DNA from 3 places in the Paenibacillus sp. EKM212P genome. Region 1 is predicted to be linked to each of the others. Evidence: riboswitches for the same ligand, from Rfam matches in the RefSeq annotation. Region 1 holds a riboswitch; each other region holds the start of a gene.
What was found. A riboswitch is a leader RNA that binds a small molecule or an ion and turns the genes downstream of it on or off. The one in region 1 is predicted to bind thiamine pyrophosphate.
Positions count from the first base shown of each region.

Region 2: another riboswitch for thiamine pyrophosphate. It lies ahead of G9G54_RS20650 (ECF transporter S component); the one in region 1 lies ahead of G9G54_RS07110 (thiamine phosphate synthase).
Region 3: another riboswitch for thiamine pyrophosphate. It lies ahead of tenA (thiaminase II); the one in region 1 lies ahead of G9G54_RS07110 (thiamine phosphate synthase).

Region 1 covers NZ_JAAMNR010000002.1:215,867-221,180, reverse strand. Annotated here, with positions in the region: gene G9G54_RS07120 (hypothetical protein) at 1-160, shown strand, start outside; gene G9G54_RS07115 (ABC-F family ATP-binding cassette domain-containing protein) at 345-1,898, shown strand; TPP riboswitch at 1,992-2,100, shown strand; gene G9G54_RS07110 (thiamine phosphate synthase) at 2,364-2,957, shown strand; gene thiO (glycine oxidase ThiO) at 3,022-4,170, shown strand; gene thiS (sulfur carrier protein ThiS) at 4,167-4,370, shown strand; gene G9G54_RS07095 (thiazole synthase) at 4,373-5,140, shown strand; gene G9G54_RS07090 (ThiF family adenylyltransferase) at 5,137-5,314, shown strand, end outside.
Region 2 covers NZ_JAAMNR010000008.1:72,173-77,486, reverse strand. Annotated here, with positions in the region: gene G9G54_RS20660 (polynucleotide kinase-phosphatase) at 1-1,777, shown strand, start outside; gene G9G54_RS20655 (TatD family hydrolase) at 1,797-2,594, shown strand; TPP riboswitch at 2,638-2,747, shown strand; gene G9G54_RS20650 (ECF transporter S component) at 2,997-3,593, shown strand; gene G9G54_RS20645 (ABC transporter ATP-binding protein) at 3,593-5,044, shown strand; gene G9G54_RS20640 (energy-coupling factor transporter transmembrane component T family protein) at 5,019-5,314, shown strand, end outside.
Region 3 covers NZ_JAAMNR010000006.1:270,021-275,334, forward strand. Annotated here, with positions in the region: gene thiE (thiamine phosphate synthase) at 1-93, opposite strand, end outside; gene thiD (bifunctional hydroxymethylpyrimidine kinase/phosphomethylpyrimidine kinase) at 90-920, opposite strand; gene thiM (hydroxyethylthiazole kinase) at 917-1,759, opposite strand; gene tenA (thiaminase II) at 1,834-2,523, opposite strand; TPP riboswitch at 2,661-2,763, opposite strand; gene G9G54_RS18935 (NAD-dependent malic enzyme) at 2,856-4,499, opposite strand; gene G9G54_RS18940 (glycosyltransferase) at 4,974-5,314, shown strand, end outside.

The DNA.
Region 1 (5,314 bases):
GCAAGACATTATCGGTGGCATAGAACTAGATACTGGAATGAAGTATTTTTATAGAGATTCATGTCCAGCTCCCTTTAAAGCTAGTGAACGTTTTACGAATGAGAAGTCTGCAGCAGCTGCGGGATACTTTGAGTACAAATGTTATAACGGCTTAAAATAATCACCCTCATGGGTGGTTTTTGTTTTTTTAGGCAGATCCATACCAAAAAACCTTAAAATTCACTGTTTTCAATATTCCGATATGGTTGCAGAATGTGCTACAATAAAGCTTTGAAAGAAACGAAATGCATATGAAATAAGAACAGTCGGCAACGCCGATGACAATAAGGAGCCAAAAACAGCTTATGAGTTTATTGACTGTAGAAAATGTATCCCACAACTTTGGGGACCGCGCATTATTTAAAAATGTTTCCTTTCGATTGCTTGCGGGGGAACGTGTAGGTTTGGTAGGAGCTAATGGTGTTGGTAAATCGACACTCATGAACATTCTCACTGGAAAATTGCTTAAGGATGAGGGTAAAGTGGAATGGACTCCACGTGTACGTTACGGTTATCTGGATCAGCACACCAAGCTGACACCGGGCAAAACGGTACGTGATGTATTAAAAGACGCTTTTCTTCCTTTGTTGGAATTGGAAAAGGAAATGATGCAGATTACTGACAAAATGGGGGATGCTTCTCCTGAAGAGTTGGAAGTGTTGCTGGAACAGATGGGTGAAATTCAGGAGCAACTGGATATGGGGGATTTTTACCTCATTGATGTGAAGGTTGAAGAAATGGCGAATGGACTAGGTCTGTCGGCCATAGGACTGGATCGGGATGTATCTGCACTTAGTGGCGGGCAACGGACAAAGGTGCTTCTTGCTAAGTTGCTGTTGGAAAAACCGAATGTCCTGCTCTTGGATGAGCCTACCAACTATTTGGATGTAGAGCATATTGAATGGCTTACGCGCTATTTGAAGGATTATCCCTATGCTTTTATTCTTATTTCACATGATACTGAGTTTATGAACCAGGTCGTTAATGTTATTTACCATCTTGAATTTGCCAAGATGACCCGTTATTCAGCTAACTATGAAAAGTTTCTTGAAATGGCGGATCTGAACAAAGCTCAGCATATTGATGCTTATGAGAAGCAACAGGACTTTATTAAGAAACAGGAAGATTTTATTCAGCGTAATAAAGCGCGTGCTTCTACCTCAGGCCGAGCAAAGAGCCGTGAAAAGCAGCTTGATCGGATCGAACGTATTGATAAGCCTGAAGAAGCCGCAAAACCAACCTTTCAATTCAAAGAGGCACGTGCAAGCGGAAAGACGGTATTTGAGGGTATTGATTTTGAGATTGGTTATACACATGCCCTTTTGCCTAAAATGTCCATGACGATTGAACGTGGCGAAAAAATTGCAATTGTTGGCTACAACGGTGTCGGTAAATCGACATTGCTCAAAACCATATTGGGAAAAATTCCGCCAATCAGTGGAAAAACCTATCAAGGTGATTTTTTGCAGCCCGCTTATTTTGAGCAGGAAGTAAAGGCAGAGAAAATTACACCGATTGACGACGTGTGGAATGAATTTCCGCATTTGAACCAGCATGAAGTACGAGCGCATTTGGCGCGCTGCGGTTTGAAAAATGAGCATATCACACGTCCGCTATCTGCGCTTAGTGGTGGAGAACAGGCTAAAGTCCGTCTTTGCAAACTGTTAATGCGTGAAAGCAACTGGGTATTGTTCGATGAGCCTACCAACCACTTGGATGTTAAAGCAAAGGATGAGCTGAAACGTGCCTTGAAGGAATACAAAGGGACGGTATTGCTTGTATCTCACGAACCGGACTTTTACGAGGATTGGGTAACCAAAACGTGGAATGTGGAAGAGTGGTCAAGTAAAGTTAACTAAAATCAGTTAAATCCAGTTCTGCATATTTCACACGAAGTGGGGTTTGCAGAATTAGGAAAATATGCTAAGCTATCTATAGCTTATACAATAAAATAGTCACACTAGGGGAGCCGCCCATGCGGCTGAGACGGAATAAATGGATTTCGGACCCTTTGCACCTGATCTGGGTTATGCCAGCGTAGGGAAGTGAGCGCCGTACAGACAAGGCAACACCATCTTTATTTTGTTTGTGCGTGGGACGATACACGTATACGGATATCATGGTCCGTTCGATTATTGGACGTTCGTTAAACCACTTCCTTGGGGAAGTGGTTTTTTGCGTTTCGTTCATTTTAAGTTGTTCGAGCTTCCGTAGACGGATTCACATACAATCCCCTTTCATTACTGCTGGTAGACGTGGCTGCTAAGCTTAAATCCTTTAATCCAATGTGAGGTGAAGACAAAATCGAATTACACGCAATTTCGATGGAAAAGGGCACTATTGCACAAGCCGCCCGAGTGGCTGCTATGATTTGTCCGTATGTTCATTATGTACACGCACGTTTAAAACAGAATGGTGCCTCTGCATTGCTTTCTTTGACTCGCAGCATGGTGGAGCAGGAAGTTCCTTTGCAACAAATTGTAGTAAATGATCGTGTGGATGTAGCTTTACTTACTTTGGTTGGAACCGTCCAGCTACCAGCTAATGGATTACCTGTTGTGGATGTGAAAGGCCTACTTTCAAAGAGTACACGCTGTGGAGTGTCTGTGCATTCCTTGGAGGAGGCGCAGACCGCCGAGCAGGCAGGAGCAGACTATGTACTTTATGGTCACGTATATGAGACCCATTGTAAGCCCGGTATTGTACCGCGGGGTTTAGCTCAGCTTGAACATATTTGCAGGCTGTCGAACATTCCGGTGATCGCGCTGGGCGGCATACAACCGCACCATATCCCGGAGCTTTATATGGCCGGAGCAAGCGGAATTGCGGTGATGTCTGGTATATGGGAGGCTGAGTCGCCCGTTGCAGCTGCGATGGAATATAGGCGAATGGCAGATCTTGTAGTTCACAGCTTGTAGCGAGAAAACGAGAGTAGAGGCAAGCTGAAAGCAGAATGGTTTATGGAGAGGAGACACGGAACAAATGCTAAAGATACACACAGAGGCAAGAGCGATAGGACATGCTGAATGCTTGGTCATAGGTGGAGGTGTCATCGGCAGTTCCATTGCTTATCATGTGGCCAAGGAGGGAAGAAGTACGATCATGCTGGAACGATTGATCCCGGGTGAGAGAGCCTCAGGAGCAGCAGTTGGAATGCTGGCAGCGGAAAGTGAAGAGTTCACCGACTCTGAGCTGGCACGATTTGCTCGCAGAAGTCGAGATGCATTCCCTGAGCTTGTCTGTGATCTGGAGCGTTTGTCGGGTATTTCGGTGGAATTCCGTACAGAAGGATTTGTGACCCCTTTCCGTACGGAAACCGAAGGCCAAAAACGCTGGAAAGCTGCTAAAACGCGAGAGGATGATTGTCCTATCTGGTGGGATGCGAGGGAATTGGCCCGACGAATTCCAGGTTTGGATGAACAAGCGAACGGAGCAATATATCGTTCAAAGGAGACACAAGTGGTTCCTGTCCAGCTTTGTCGTGCTTATGCAGGTGCTGCTGCGGTGCTGGGAGCAACGGTATGGTCTGGTACACGGGCAGAGCAACTGGTCATACAGGATGGTCGAGTTTGCGGTGTCCGAACAGATAGCGGCTTTTTTTCCTGCGATCAGGTCATTATTGCTGGAGGCTTGGATAGCATGAAATTACTGGCGCAGGTTGGGTTTGAATATCCACTTTATCCGGTCAAGGGCGAAGCGGTAGCGGTCTCCTTGAAGGATCACCCATTAGAATACACCATTTATGCTGATGATATTTACCTCGTGCCTAAACAGAATAACGAGCTTTGGATTGGGGCAACGAGCCTTCCGCATCAATATGACGAACAAGTGACCGTAGGAGGCTTGGAGGGCTTGCTGGCACGTGCCTCTGCCTGGCTGCCGCGCGTCCGTGAAGCTTCTTTTATACGCACTTGGGCGGGCTTACGTCCGCAGGCTGCATCAGGTCACCCTTTTATAGGCACTGTTCCTGGGGTCGAGGGCGTATATGCTGCAGTCGGGCATTATCGCAACGGTGTCCTGCTGAGTGATGCTACCGGGCGTGCGATGGCAGCTATGCTTAATGGGGCTGGTGCAGCAGAACTTGGGATAAGTAGTTTTTCTTCTGAGCTCCTCAAGGAGAAAAGCTTATGAAGCTGACGATTAACGGCCAGAGCATGACCTTTTCTAATCGAATCACTCATGTGAATCAATTGCTACATGAGCTTGATGTAAAGGTGAAAACCGTAGTGGTGGAGCTGAACCGGCATATATTGAGCCGTGAAGATCATGATGAAGCGGTACTGAAGGATGGAGATTGCCTAGAGATTGTACATTTTGTGGGAGGCGGTTGATTATGTTAACCATTGGAAAAGCATCTTTTACCTCGAGGTTGTTGTTGGGAACAGGAAAATTCTCTGATCTGGATATCCAATCCCAAGCCGTAGAGGCTGCTGAGACGGAAATATTGACGTTTGCTGTACGGAGATTGAACTTGGAGGAACGGGATAAGCAGCATTTTCTCGATATGCTGGATTTGAGCCGGTATACACTTCTTCCCAACACAGCAGGGGCTACAACAGCAGAGGAGGCGATTCGTATTGCCAAATTGGCAAAAGCCTCCGGCCTGTGCGATATGATTAAGGTGGAAGTCATTGGGGATAGCAAGACACTGCTCCCTGACCCTTTTGAAACGTTGAAAGCTAGTGATAAGCTGTTGGATGAAGGCTTTATCGTGCTGCCCTACATATCGGACGATGTGATTCTAGCAAAGAGGCTACAAGAGCTTGGAGTACACGCCGTTATGCCTGGAGCTTCACCGATTGGTACAGGACATGGTTTGCTCAATCCGTTTTCATTAGGGCTAATTATTGAACAGGCGGAGGTTCCGGTTATTGTCGATGCGGGTATTCGCTCACCCGGTGACGCGGCAATGGCGATGCAGTTAGGGGCAGATGCTGTTTTGTTGAACACAGCCGTATCAGGAGCGAAGGACCCAGTAAAAATGGCAGAGGCCATGAAACTGGCTGTTCGTGCTGGAAGGTATGGTTTTGAGGCGGGGATGATTCCTGTAAAACGTTACGCTTCAGCAAGCAGTCCGACAGAAGGTATGGTTCAGGTATGAAGGTAACTGACAAATCCGGTGCAGGAGAAACACATCCAAGTGACCGTTATTCCAGACAGGAAAGATTCGCGCCCTTTGGACCGACAGGACAACGCCGGCTTGCTTCTTCCCACGTACTAATCATAGGTGCCGGAGCGTTAGGTACAGGTATTGCGGAAACGCTCGTTCGCGGGG
Region 2 (5,314 bases), on a different contig from region 1:
TCATGGATGGAAAATCGGCCGTTACCTCGATGGGAGAAAGGTGACTCTCAGTCATGGGGATGAACAATTTGCAGAGGAACTGGCCCAATATGAACAAAAAGCGGGCAAGGCAGCAGCGGAACAGCTTAAAAGCGAGTTGAGGGATTTTCTGTTACATGCACCCTCTCATCTTATTTTTGGCAGAAATGGATTGCGACACGTGGTTGTGGCTCATGCCGGGATTAAGGATCATTTTATCGGCAAACAGTCGGCACGTATTTCTGATTATTGTCGCTATGGAGATACGGAAGGGCAGGATGCGAACGGAAAACCGATCCGCAAGGATTGGTTCGTAGACCATGAATCGGGAGAAATAGTAGTATGGGGACATGATCCGAGACCGCAGCCTACCCTTGTGAACCAGACGGTGAATATTGATCAGGGTGTGGTATTTGGCGGTATGCTGACCGCTTATCGTTATCCGGAAAAGGAATTTGTCAGCGTTCCGGCACATGAGAATTATGCGAATGATCCCGATAGCCCACTTGTCCGGTGGCAGAGAAAACGGTTTTCCCCGCCGAATTTACGCAAGCTCATCGCCGGTTATAGTGTGTTGACGGAATCGTATGGCGAAGTGCACGTGCAAGGAGAATGGATCAAATCCGCTATAGATACCGTGTCACATGTGACTGTACCTGTGGAGGAGCTGGTGTATATTCCACCGACGATGAGCCCTGCTCCAGCGGTGTCTGCAGAGGAAGGATATCTGGAGCATCCACGTGAGGCACTGGCTTATTATCGCGGGCAAGGAGTACAAACGATGGTGGCCGAGAAAAAACATATGGGTAGCCGAGCGATTCTACTATTATTCAAAAACGAACAAGCCGCTGTTCAATATGTAGGCTACCCGACATTGGGCACGATCTACAGTCGGAGCGGGAGAGCTTTCTTTGAACAAAGCCTTGGGAAGCAAGTGCTGGAGAAGCTGAATGTGGATCTACGGACTGCTGGATATTTTGAACGGAACCAGACGGATTTTGTGTTGCTGGATGCGGAAATTGTACCGTGGAATCTCAAGGCTCGGGAACTGATTGCTGCACAGTATGCGCATGTGGGTGAAGCAGCTCTGCTGGATCGCAGTAAGCTGGTAGACAAGCTGAAGCAGGCGAAGGTTGCAGGCCGAGAGGTTGGAGACTGGCTGGAGGAAATGGAATGGAAATATGCGAATGCCGTAACGTTTCAAGAGGCTTTTCAAAAATATTGCTGGGATGTGGACGGTCTGGATGAAATTCGTATCGCTCCGTTTCATACGCTGGCACACAGTGGAAAGACTTTTTTCGACCATTCTCATATTTGGCATATGGAGCAAAACCGGGAGCTAGCTGGGCTGTCTTCCCTGTTTATGGAGACAGAGTATCGCGTGATCACGGACGAAGCAAGCGAGGAAGAGGTCATTCGCTGGTGGAACGAGATGACAGAGGATGGTCATGAGGGGATTGTGATCAAGCCAGAATGCTTTTTGATGAAAAATCGGGACAAGATGATTCAGCCTGCAATCAAGGTGAGAGGCCGGAAGTATTTGCACATCATTTACGGTATGGATTATCTTGCCCCTGAGAATTTAAAGCGTCTGAAGCAGCGTCGAACGAACAAAAAGGAACGTCATGCCCTGATGGAAGGAGCGCTAGGTATGGAAGGCGTGGAACGTTTTGTCCGCAAGGATACGGTAGATCGTATTCATGAATGCGTCCTTGCCGCGCTATCTCTGGAATCGGAGCCGATTGATCCGAGATTGTAGTTGCGAAGGAGGGATTGAGATGGAAAGGGGTACACCGTTAATTGATATTGGTGTGAACTTGATGCACCGTTCGTTTCATGCGGATCGGGAACAGGTGGTAGAGAGAGCCGCGGCTGTAGGGATTTCACCACTGATTATTACCGGGACCAGTGTCCGCAGCAGTCGGGAGGCTTCTCAGTATGCAGCACGTTATCCGGGCAAGCTGTATGCGACAGCTGGCGTACACCCCCATGATGCCAAAGAATGCAGCGCAGATACGATTCAGCAACTCCGCCAACTTGCGGGTCAGCCGCAGGTTGTATCCATAGGGGAATGCGGACTGGACTATAACCGTGATTTTTCGCCACGTGATGTGCAGCGACGATGGTTTGCGGAGCAAATCCAACTGGCGGGTGAGCTGAAAATGCCGTTATTTCTGCATGAACGAGATGCACATGAGGACTTTGCCGCTATGCTTCGGGAGTATCAAGGGCTTGTCGATAAAGCGGTAGTGCATTGTTTTACCGGCACGGAACAGGAATTGCATACGTATGTAGAAATGGGACTGTATATCGGGATCACCGGCTGGATTTGCGACGAACGGCGTGGCAAACATCTGCGTGAACTGGTCAGAGATATTCCCTTGGACCGTCTGATGATTGAAACGGATGCTCCATTTTTGACCCCGCGTAATCTACCCGTGAAGCCCAAAGAGGGGCGTAATGAGCCGATGTATCTCGCTCATATTGCTGCTACGGTAGCCGAATGTACAGGTCGAAGTATGATGGAGATTGAAATCGCGACGACGGAGACGGCCAGACGTTTCTTCGGATTATAGGATTGTCAAAGCCATAGATGTGGTATATATTATAGTGAATTAAAAAGCATTGTCGGGAGCTTGAGAAAGTCAGGCTGAGAGGGTGGCCCTTGCCACTGACCGTGAAATCTGATCTGGGTAATGCCAGCGTAGAGAAACCAAGAACACTATACAGGAATGCCGCTTGTTTTGCGGTTGTCGATAGATTCAATGTATGTCCTAGCATTTTGCTTTGACCTTGGCTTTGGCTTGGTATCAGTGTAATAGCTTAGACTACTGGTTATATAAGGCATATCGACGAATGATGTTTTGTATGGTGCTTCACCTTTTACTGCGCATAAAGCTTGCCTGGAGATTCAGCTCCAGACAAGCTTTTTTTTATGGCCAAGAGGCCAATTATAGGAAAAAGGGGAGCACGCAATAATGAATACTACTGTAAGAGCGTCCAAAGGGTTGAAGCTGACTGATATTTTGGTCACGATTGTGATATCTGTTGTGTTCGGTTTGGTCTATAAAATATGGGGGCCTGCCTATGATTTGATGAAACCATTGGGTCTACACGCCGAGCAACTGATGTATGGCATGTGGTTTATGGCAGGTACGTTTGCTTATCTCATCATTCGCAAGCCGGGTGTTGCGATTTTGGCAGAGGTGGCAGCGGCAACGGTCAGTGCTTTTTTGGGAAGCGAATGGGGCATGTCCACCTTGTACTATGGCCTGCTGCAAGGCTTGGGGGCAGAGCTGTTTTTTGCGGCTTTTCTGTATCGGAACGCAAATCTGTGGGTTGCTTCGCTAGCTGCGGCTGGGGCGGCTGTCACTTCTCTGATTTTAGACTTCAGCTACGGGTATATTGATCAGCTATCGACTTGGAACTATGTTTTGTATATTGGATTTCGGATGATTGGCAGTATTGTGATTGCCGGGGTATTCGCGTTCTATCTGGCTAAGGCATTGGAGGTAACGGGAGTTACACGAAGTTTGAGACCTGCAACGGAACAAGATTATAAGGGGCTGGATTGATGAGCCGGGCAACCGAAGATGTGGTGGCTTCGATCACCCGTCTACGGTTGAAATTCCCCGGTGAGCAAGAGCTGCTTTTTCACAATATGTCTTTGTCTGTCCACAAGGGGGAAAAGCTGCTGCTACTGGGACCGAGTGGATGCGGTAAATCAACGCTGCTCCAAGTGTTAAGCGGTCTGATTCCACGCACGATAGAAGTGCCTATGAAATGCGATGCTGCTGTAATCCCAAGTGTCTCAGGTATTGTATTTCAAGATCCTGATACGCAGTTTTGTATGTCATATGCAGACGAGGAACTGGCTTTTGTGTTGGAAAATAATCAGGTTCCCCGGGAACAGATGCAATCCCGTATTCGCGAGCTGCTGATACAGGTTGGTCTATCGACGGATGATATACATATGCCCATTGGCAACATGTCACAGGGAATGAAGCAGCGTTTGGCGATTGCGTCTGTGCTGGCTATGGAGCCAGAAGTGCTTTTTCTGGATGAGCCGACGGCTTTGTTGGACGAGGAAGGCACTACACAGGTGTGGGATACCATTCGCAACATTTCGGTAGACCAGACACTGGTGATCGTGGAGCATAAAATTAATGAAATTGTCCATGATGTGGATCGGATTGTGGTGCTTTCTGCTCAAGGGGAGATCATTGCGGATGGAAGGGCAGAAGAAGTATTTCATGTGCATCGGCAGGCATTGTCTGAGTACGGCGTGTGGTATCCGGCAGTATGGAATGAATCGTCTTCGCCACGTTGGAGTGAATCAGTGACACAGCAGAATGGTACGGGGATTGATTTGCTGGAGCTGGAACATTTTAGCGGCCTCCGTAGTTTAAGTTCAGTGATTTATGTGGAGCATGCGCAGGTGAAGCCTGGCGACTGGATTGGCGTGGTCGGTGAAAACGGGGCTGGCAAAAGCTCGCTGCTGCTCTCCATGATGCGCTTACTTCGCACACAGGGACGTTATAGCATGCGCGGAATTGAGGCAGGCAGTACGGAACAACTGGCAGAGCGTATCGGGTTCGCGTTTCAAAATCCCGAGCTGCAATTCGTAGCGCATACCGTACGAAAGGAACTAGAGTATTCGTTACCCAAGAGCTTGTTCACCGTTGAACAGTGCCGGGAACGGGTCGATCGGATGCTCGTACAGTTCGGACTGGAGCGGCTGGACGAGCGTCATCCGTATCAGCTTTCATTGGGCCAAAAAAGGCGGTTGAGTATTGCTACGGCTATGATCCGTGAGCCGGAGGTGCTGCTGCTGGATGAACCGACTTTTGGGCAGGATGCGCGTAATACCTTTGTCATGCTGGATATGTTGGAGCAGCTGAGAGCGGCAGGCACGGCCATTGTGATGGTCACGCATGACCCGGAAATTGTCCGTCGATATTGTACCGATATATGGCGGATTCAGAGAGGGGAACTACAGTATGAACCTGTCCTTTCCCCATCATAAAACATGGCTGCATCGCGTGAATCCGGGCTTAAAGCTCGTTATGTTTTCCATACTGTTTGTGGTCGTTATAGTCATTCATGATCCGAATGTCATGTTTAATGTTGCGTGTGCTATGCTGCTGCTGCTTGTCTGGTCAGGCCATCCATGGAAGAGGCTGCTGCTGTACGGATCTCCCTTTATATTGGTGTTTATTTCAACTTCAACGGGCATGATGATGTTCGGCAAAGGGGTGACGACCTGGTGGACATGGGGCTTGATCCATGTGACGCA
Region 3 (5,314 bases), on a different contig from region 1:
CCAGCCTGGTTCCGCGAGGCAATTCACGCTTCCAAGCACCAGGTATATCTGTAGATGGCGGCGCACCACCTCTGACAATATTCTGCCGCTCATAGAAGCATCTCCTGACGACGTCGGTAGGCCCAATGATTGGTTGGGCCGTGTCCCTGTCCCAGAGACAACGTATCCTCAATCGCCGCCTGGATGAAGGCTTTACCATTCGAGATAGCCTCCGGTACAGACATCCCTTTCCCTAATTCCGCGGTAATCGCTGCAGAGAAAGTGCACCCTGTTCCGTGTGTATGGACAGTCCGTACTCGCTTGCCGCTCAGCTCTATAAAGGCGGTTCCGTCAAAAAGCAGGTCAACAATTTGTCCGCTGCTCTCGCTCTCGTCAGCGTGGCCACCCTTGATCACAACGAATTTTGGTCCCATACTGCTAATATGTCTCGCAGCCTCGCGGCGATCCTCCATCGTATGGATACTTATCCCTGTCAGGGCTTCCGCCTCCGGGATATTCGGTGTAACGACCAGTGCCAAGGGGAGCAGGTCGTCCTTCAAAGCCTGCACCGCTTCCAGTTGCAGCAGTTCAGCGCCTCCCTTGGCAATCATCACGGGATCGACGACGACCTTTTTCCAGCCGAACTTTCGGATCTGCTCGCTCACAAGACGGATGATGCCGGCATTAAACAGCATACCAGTCTTCAGGGCATCCACTCCAAGGTCTAATCCTACGGCTTCGATCTGTTCTGCTGTTGCTTCCTCTGGTAGCGGATATACGCAGTGGACTCCTAAGGTATTCTGTACGGTAACGGCTGTAATAGCCGACATGCCGTACACGCCAAGTTCTTGAAAGGTTTTGAGATCAGCTTGAATTCCAGCCCCGCCGCCACTGTCCGAACCAGCAATCGTCAGCGCTCTGGGTACACGAACGTCTGTCATCGCGCACCACCTGCTGCTGTTGTTCCGGCTTCATGGATCGAGACATGCCCCTCTAGTGAACCTGTATGCAGTTTGGCCAGCTCGTCGAGAAAGGCAATCTGGAAGCTGCCGGGCCCCAGCTCTGCGGTACGTGCTGCGGCTCGAGAAGCTGCTGCACCGTAAAATGCCAAACCTGCTGTACCTGCGAGCAGCAGGTTGGGTTCAACAGCTGCAAAGGCACCTAACACAGAGGTCAGCAGGCAGCCTGCTCCGGTTACCTTCGTGAGCAGCGCGTCTCCACCGCTTATCATTCGTGCTTCGGCCCCATCGGTGATGACGTCCTCTTTTCCAGTAATGACAACCATTGTATTGAGCGTTCGAGCAGCCCGAATTGCCAGATCGACATTTCCGCTGTCAGCACTGTCACCGGCATCTACGCCTTTAATCTCACGCGCTTCTCCAACAAGATGTGCGACTTCGGCTGCATTGCCTCGCACCAATGAGATTTTGACTTCACTCAGGATTCGCAGTGCCGATTCAGTTCTAAAGCTCGTTGCTCCCGCACCGACCGGATCTAGCAGCACCGGAACACCGTGTGCATTCGCCGATTGTCCAGCAATGATCATGGCATCCACCAGTTCGCGGTTCAGTGTACCGATGTTTAATACGACGGCTCCCGCTATTTTTGCCATGTCTGCTACTTCCTCGGGTGCATAGGCCATCACCGGGGAGGCGCCCAATGCATACAGGCCGTTGGCCGTAAAGTTGGTGACTACCACATTGGTCATATTGTGAACGAGGGGTTTGCTGTTTTGTACCTTCGTCAGGAGATCCGAATAACTTTTTTCCCATGTACTCATAATGTTTATCCTCTCTATAGTTAGTGGTCCAACAGGGCATTAACCGTACTTCACGCATCGAATCGCCAGGCTGACTATTCCAAGACCGCTGCCTGCATCTGGACCGGCCATTCTTCCTGCCTATAAGCCATATCCCAGAACTTATATTCCAGCTGGCAGCTCAGTATAAAATGCTCAATCATCCGCTCTCGCTCAGCAGCCGTTGCGCCTTCCGCCCAAGCATCTACACGTTCTCGGAACTTGAGTGTTGTATCATCAAGCTGGTCTCCATAGAAGCCCATCCATTCATAGAACGGATGAGACTCATCCGGCTTTACTTCATCCAGCAGCCTGCGACCAATCTCGGCATACGTCCACATACATGGCAGCAGCACAGCCAAGATCTCGCCCAGGCTACCCTCATGGGCAACCGTCAGCATGTGACGGATATAGTGATGAGCCGACGGAGCGAGCGGATATCCCTGCAACTCTTCATAGGTCACCCCTGCAACAGCACAGAAATTTTGATGCGGATGAACCTCGCTGTGGAGAATAAAAGAGATTTGTTCATTTAATACAGCCATATCCTCCCGATTGGTGCATTTGGAGATTGCGATGCCGTATATCCGCATGTAGGCGTTCAAATATTCAAAGTCCTGTTTTACATAGTGAATCAGCTGTCCCCTTGTCAAACTTCCTTCAGCAATACCTCTCACAAAGGGGTGCTCAAAAATCGCTTGAAAAATGCCGTCCGCCTGCCGACGGAGTTCTTGTGTAAAACTCAATTTCCCCACCTCCATCAAATTGAAGAGCAAGAAGTCCTGTAAGAATATAATTCCGGAACAACGCTAAAAAGCCGCCCCGGAAAAATGGGAGCGGCTTCAACAATAGGCCCAATACGCAAAAAACGCTTGAAACCTTATATACGAAGGCTCCACTTTCCTACGCTAGTACGAACTAGATCAGGTTCAAAGGGTCCAAGATACGTTCTTGTCTCAGCCATAGCGGCTCCCCTAGTGGACTTCTATTCTTTTGACTATTACTGTACATACGTTCATACGCTATGTCAAACATAGTGTGCAAAATATGAAATTTCCTCTAGTTAGGTGTTTTGAGCTTAGTGAGGGTGATGAATTACACTTTCCACAGCTTTGACCTTGGCATATTCCGGTTTCCACATTGCATCTCGTATAGCTTGTTCCACATCTGAAATGTGCGCCTGAGCTACCTGATCCTGTATCGCGGCTTTTGCAACCGCAATCGCAACAGCGTACGAAACTTCGCGTAATTTTCGGATATGAGGGAGTAGCGCACCGCCAGGCGTATTCGAATCTACACCATTGGCAACAGCAACTGCTGCCGCTGTAAACATCGCAGGGGTAATCCTTTTGGCTTTAACCACAATCGCACCCAGACCCAGTCCCGGAAAAACAAAGGCATTGTTCGCCTGTCCAATCTCAAATTTCGTACCGTTATAGGTGACGGGCTCAAAAGGACTTCCGGTTGCAATCAGTGCTTTGCCATCGGTCCACCGGATCAAATCCTCGGGTACTGCTTCTGCAAGGTTTGTAGGATTGGACATGGGCATAATGATCGGGCGTTCTACATGTTTCGCCATCTCCTTGATGATCTCTTCAGAAAAGGCACCTGCTACACCGGAAGTTCCAATCAATATCGTAGGCTTCACCTGACGGATGACCTCTAGCAGTGGTATTTTGCCGTCACACGACCGGGTCCATGAGCTGACTTCATCCTTTTTGCGCACATACGGTTTCTGATATTCCAATACGTCTTCCATATCTTCCATTAACAGCCCGCGATAATCAAAGGCCCAAAAGGACTTGAAGGAATCTTCTGCGGAAAGGCCGTCCTCGATCATAGCACCCCGAATTTGATCAGCATTACCGATTCCTGCTGCCCCTGGGCCGAAAACAAGTGTTTTTTGTTCACGCAGCGGAGTCTTGGTGACACCCACCGCCGAAAGAATCGCAGCCAAGGTCACCGCTCCTGTACCTTGTATATCATCGTTGAAGGTGAGTATGCTTTGACCGTATTTTCCTATAATATGGCGTGCATTTACGCTGCCCACGTCTTCCCAATGTAAAAGCGCCTTTGGGAATTGCGCTAACGTTTTGCTGATAAAAGTATCAATAAACTGGTTATAGGCTTCTCCGCGAACCCGTTTATGGCGGTTTCCGATGTACAGTGGATCATTCAGCAGCTTTTCATTATTTGTACCTACATCTAGTACAATTGGCAGCACCCGCCCGGGATGAATGCCTGCCGCAGCCGTATACACTGCAAGCTTGCCGATAGCAATGTTAATCCCCCCGACGCCCCAGTCACCAATCCCTAAAATACTTTCGGAATCTGTCACGACGATCAGATCCACATCATGGCCACTCAAACCAGAATTATGGAATGCTTGTCCAATACCGTTCGGGTTATCTATCGACAAATATATGCCTCCAGGGCGGTTGTACTCGTGACTATATTCTTGAATCGCGGTTCCTACGGTCGGCGTGTAGACTACGGGCAGCATTTCACTCAAATGATCGGTTAGCAGCCGGTAGTAGAGTACGACATTTCGGTTGTGAAGGTCGTTGAGAGAAGCATTTTTTCGCAGCATGGTGGGTTGTGCCAGAAACTGCTGATATGCCCGTACGCTCTGTTTCTCCAATGAAAGGACGGTTGGAGGAAGGATTCCTTCCAAACCCAGCTCCTTGCGTTCTTCTTCTGTAAAAGCGACACCTTTGTTCAAAAGGGGATTTGCCAACACATCCTTTCCCCGTAATGGAGTAGAAATGACCCATCGCGATTGACATAAAATGCTTCCATAGAAAGACCTTCCTTCTCTTCATTTTCATAACTATTCATAACGAAAGATGACATGTTGTCCATAGTATGGACGTGCAAATATGTTTTATTCTTGCATTTATCTATGACAAAATAACCATATTTGTTTCTTTCTAATGATATAAATGAACTAACTTTCGATTTAGATTCGCTAACCATTCCTGATGACTTTGGTTCTAATGAATCAGGTCTAAGTGCTCTGTTTTTATCAAATATGAAAATTAGTTTTTCTTCTCTTATCTCCATATATATCATGGAGTGTCAGCTATTTTGTTAAGAAAATATGAAGCATTTGGACATTAATTTAATCCCTATAAGCAAACATTCTTAATTCTTTTTCAACAAAATAGAACTATTCGGAGGAAAAGGAGAGGTTTGTGTGCAGGGACCTATAGCCATTTTTAGCGATAACGACAGGGCTATTGATTATCCCAATGTGATTTGTTTTTACCAATTTATACAGTGCGAGGACACGGAGGCAGCTTCAGTCTACGAGAACGCATGTTGTTGCCTGATTGATTATAGGGAGCCGGGGCAGGCAGTGCGGAAAGCCAATCAGATCCGTTGCCAATTTCCGCAAATGCCATTGTTACTAGTGACGGATGTAACATTTCCGTTCAGTGATCAGCATATGGTGCAAATCATCGGAGTAGGTCGTTTGCGGCTGCTATTTTGGCAAGCCAATGACAACGAAGAAATGCTTTCGGAAATACAAAGCTT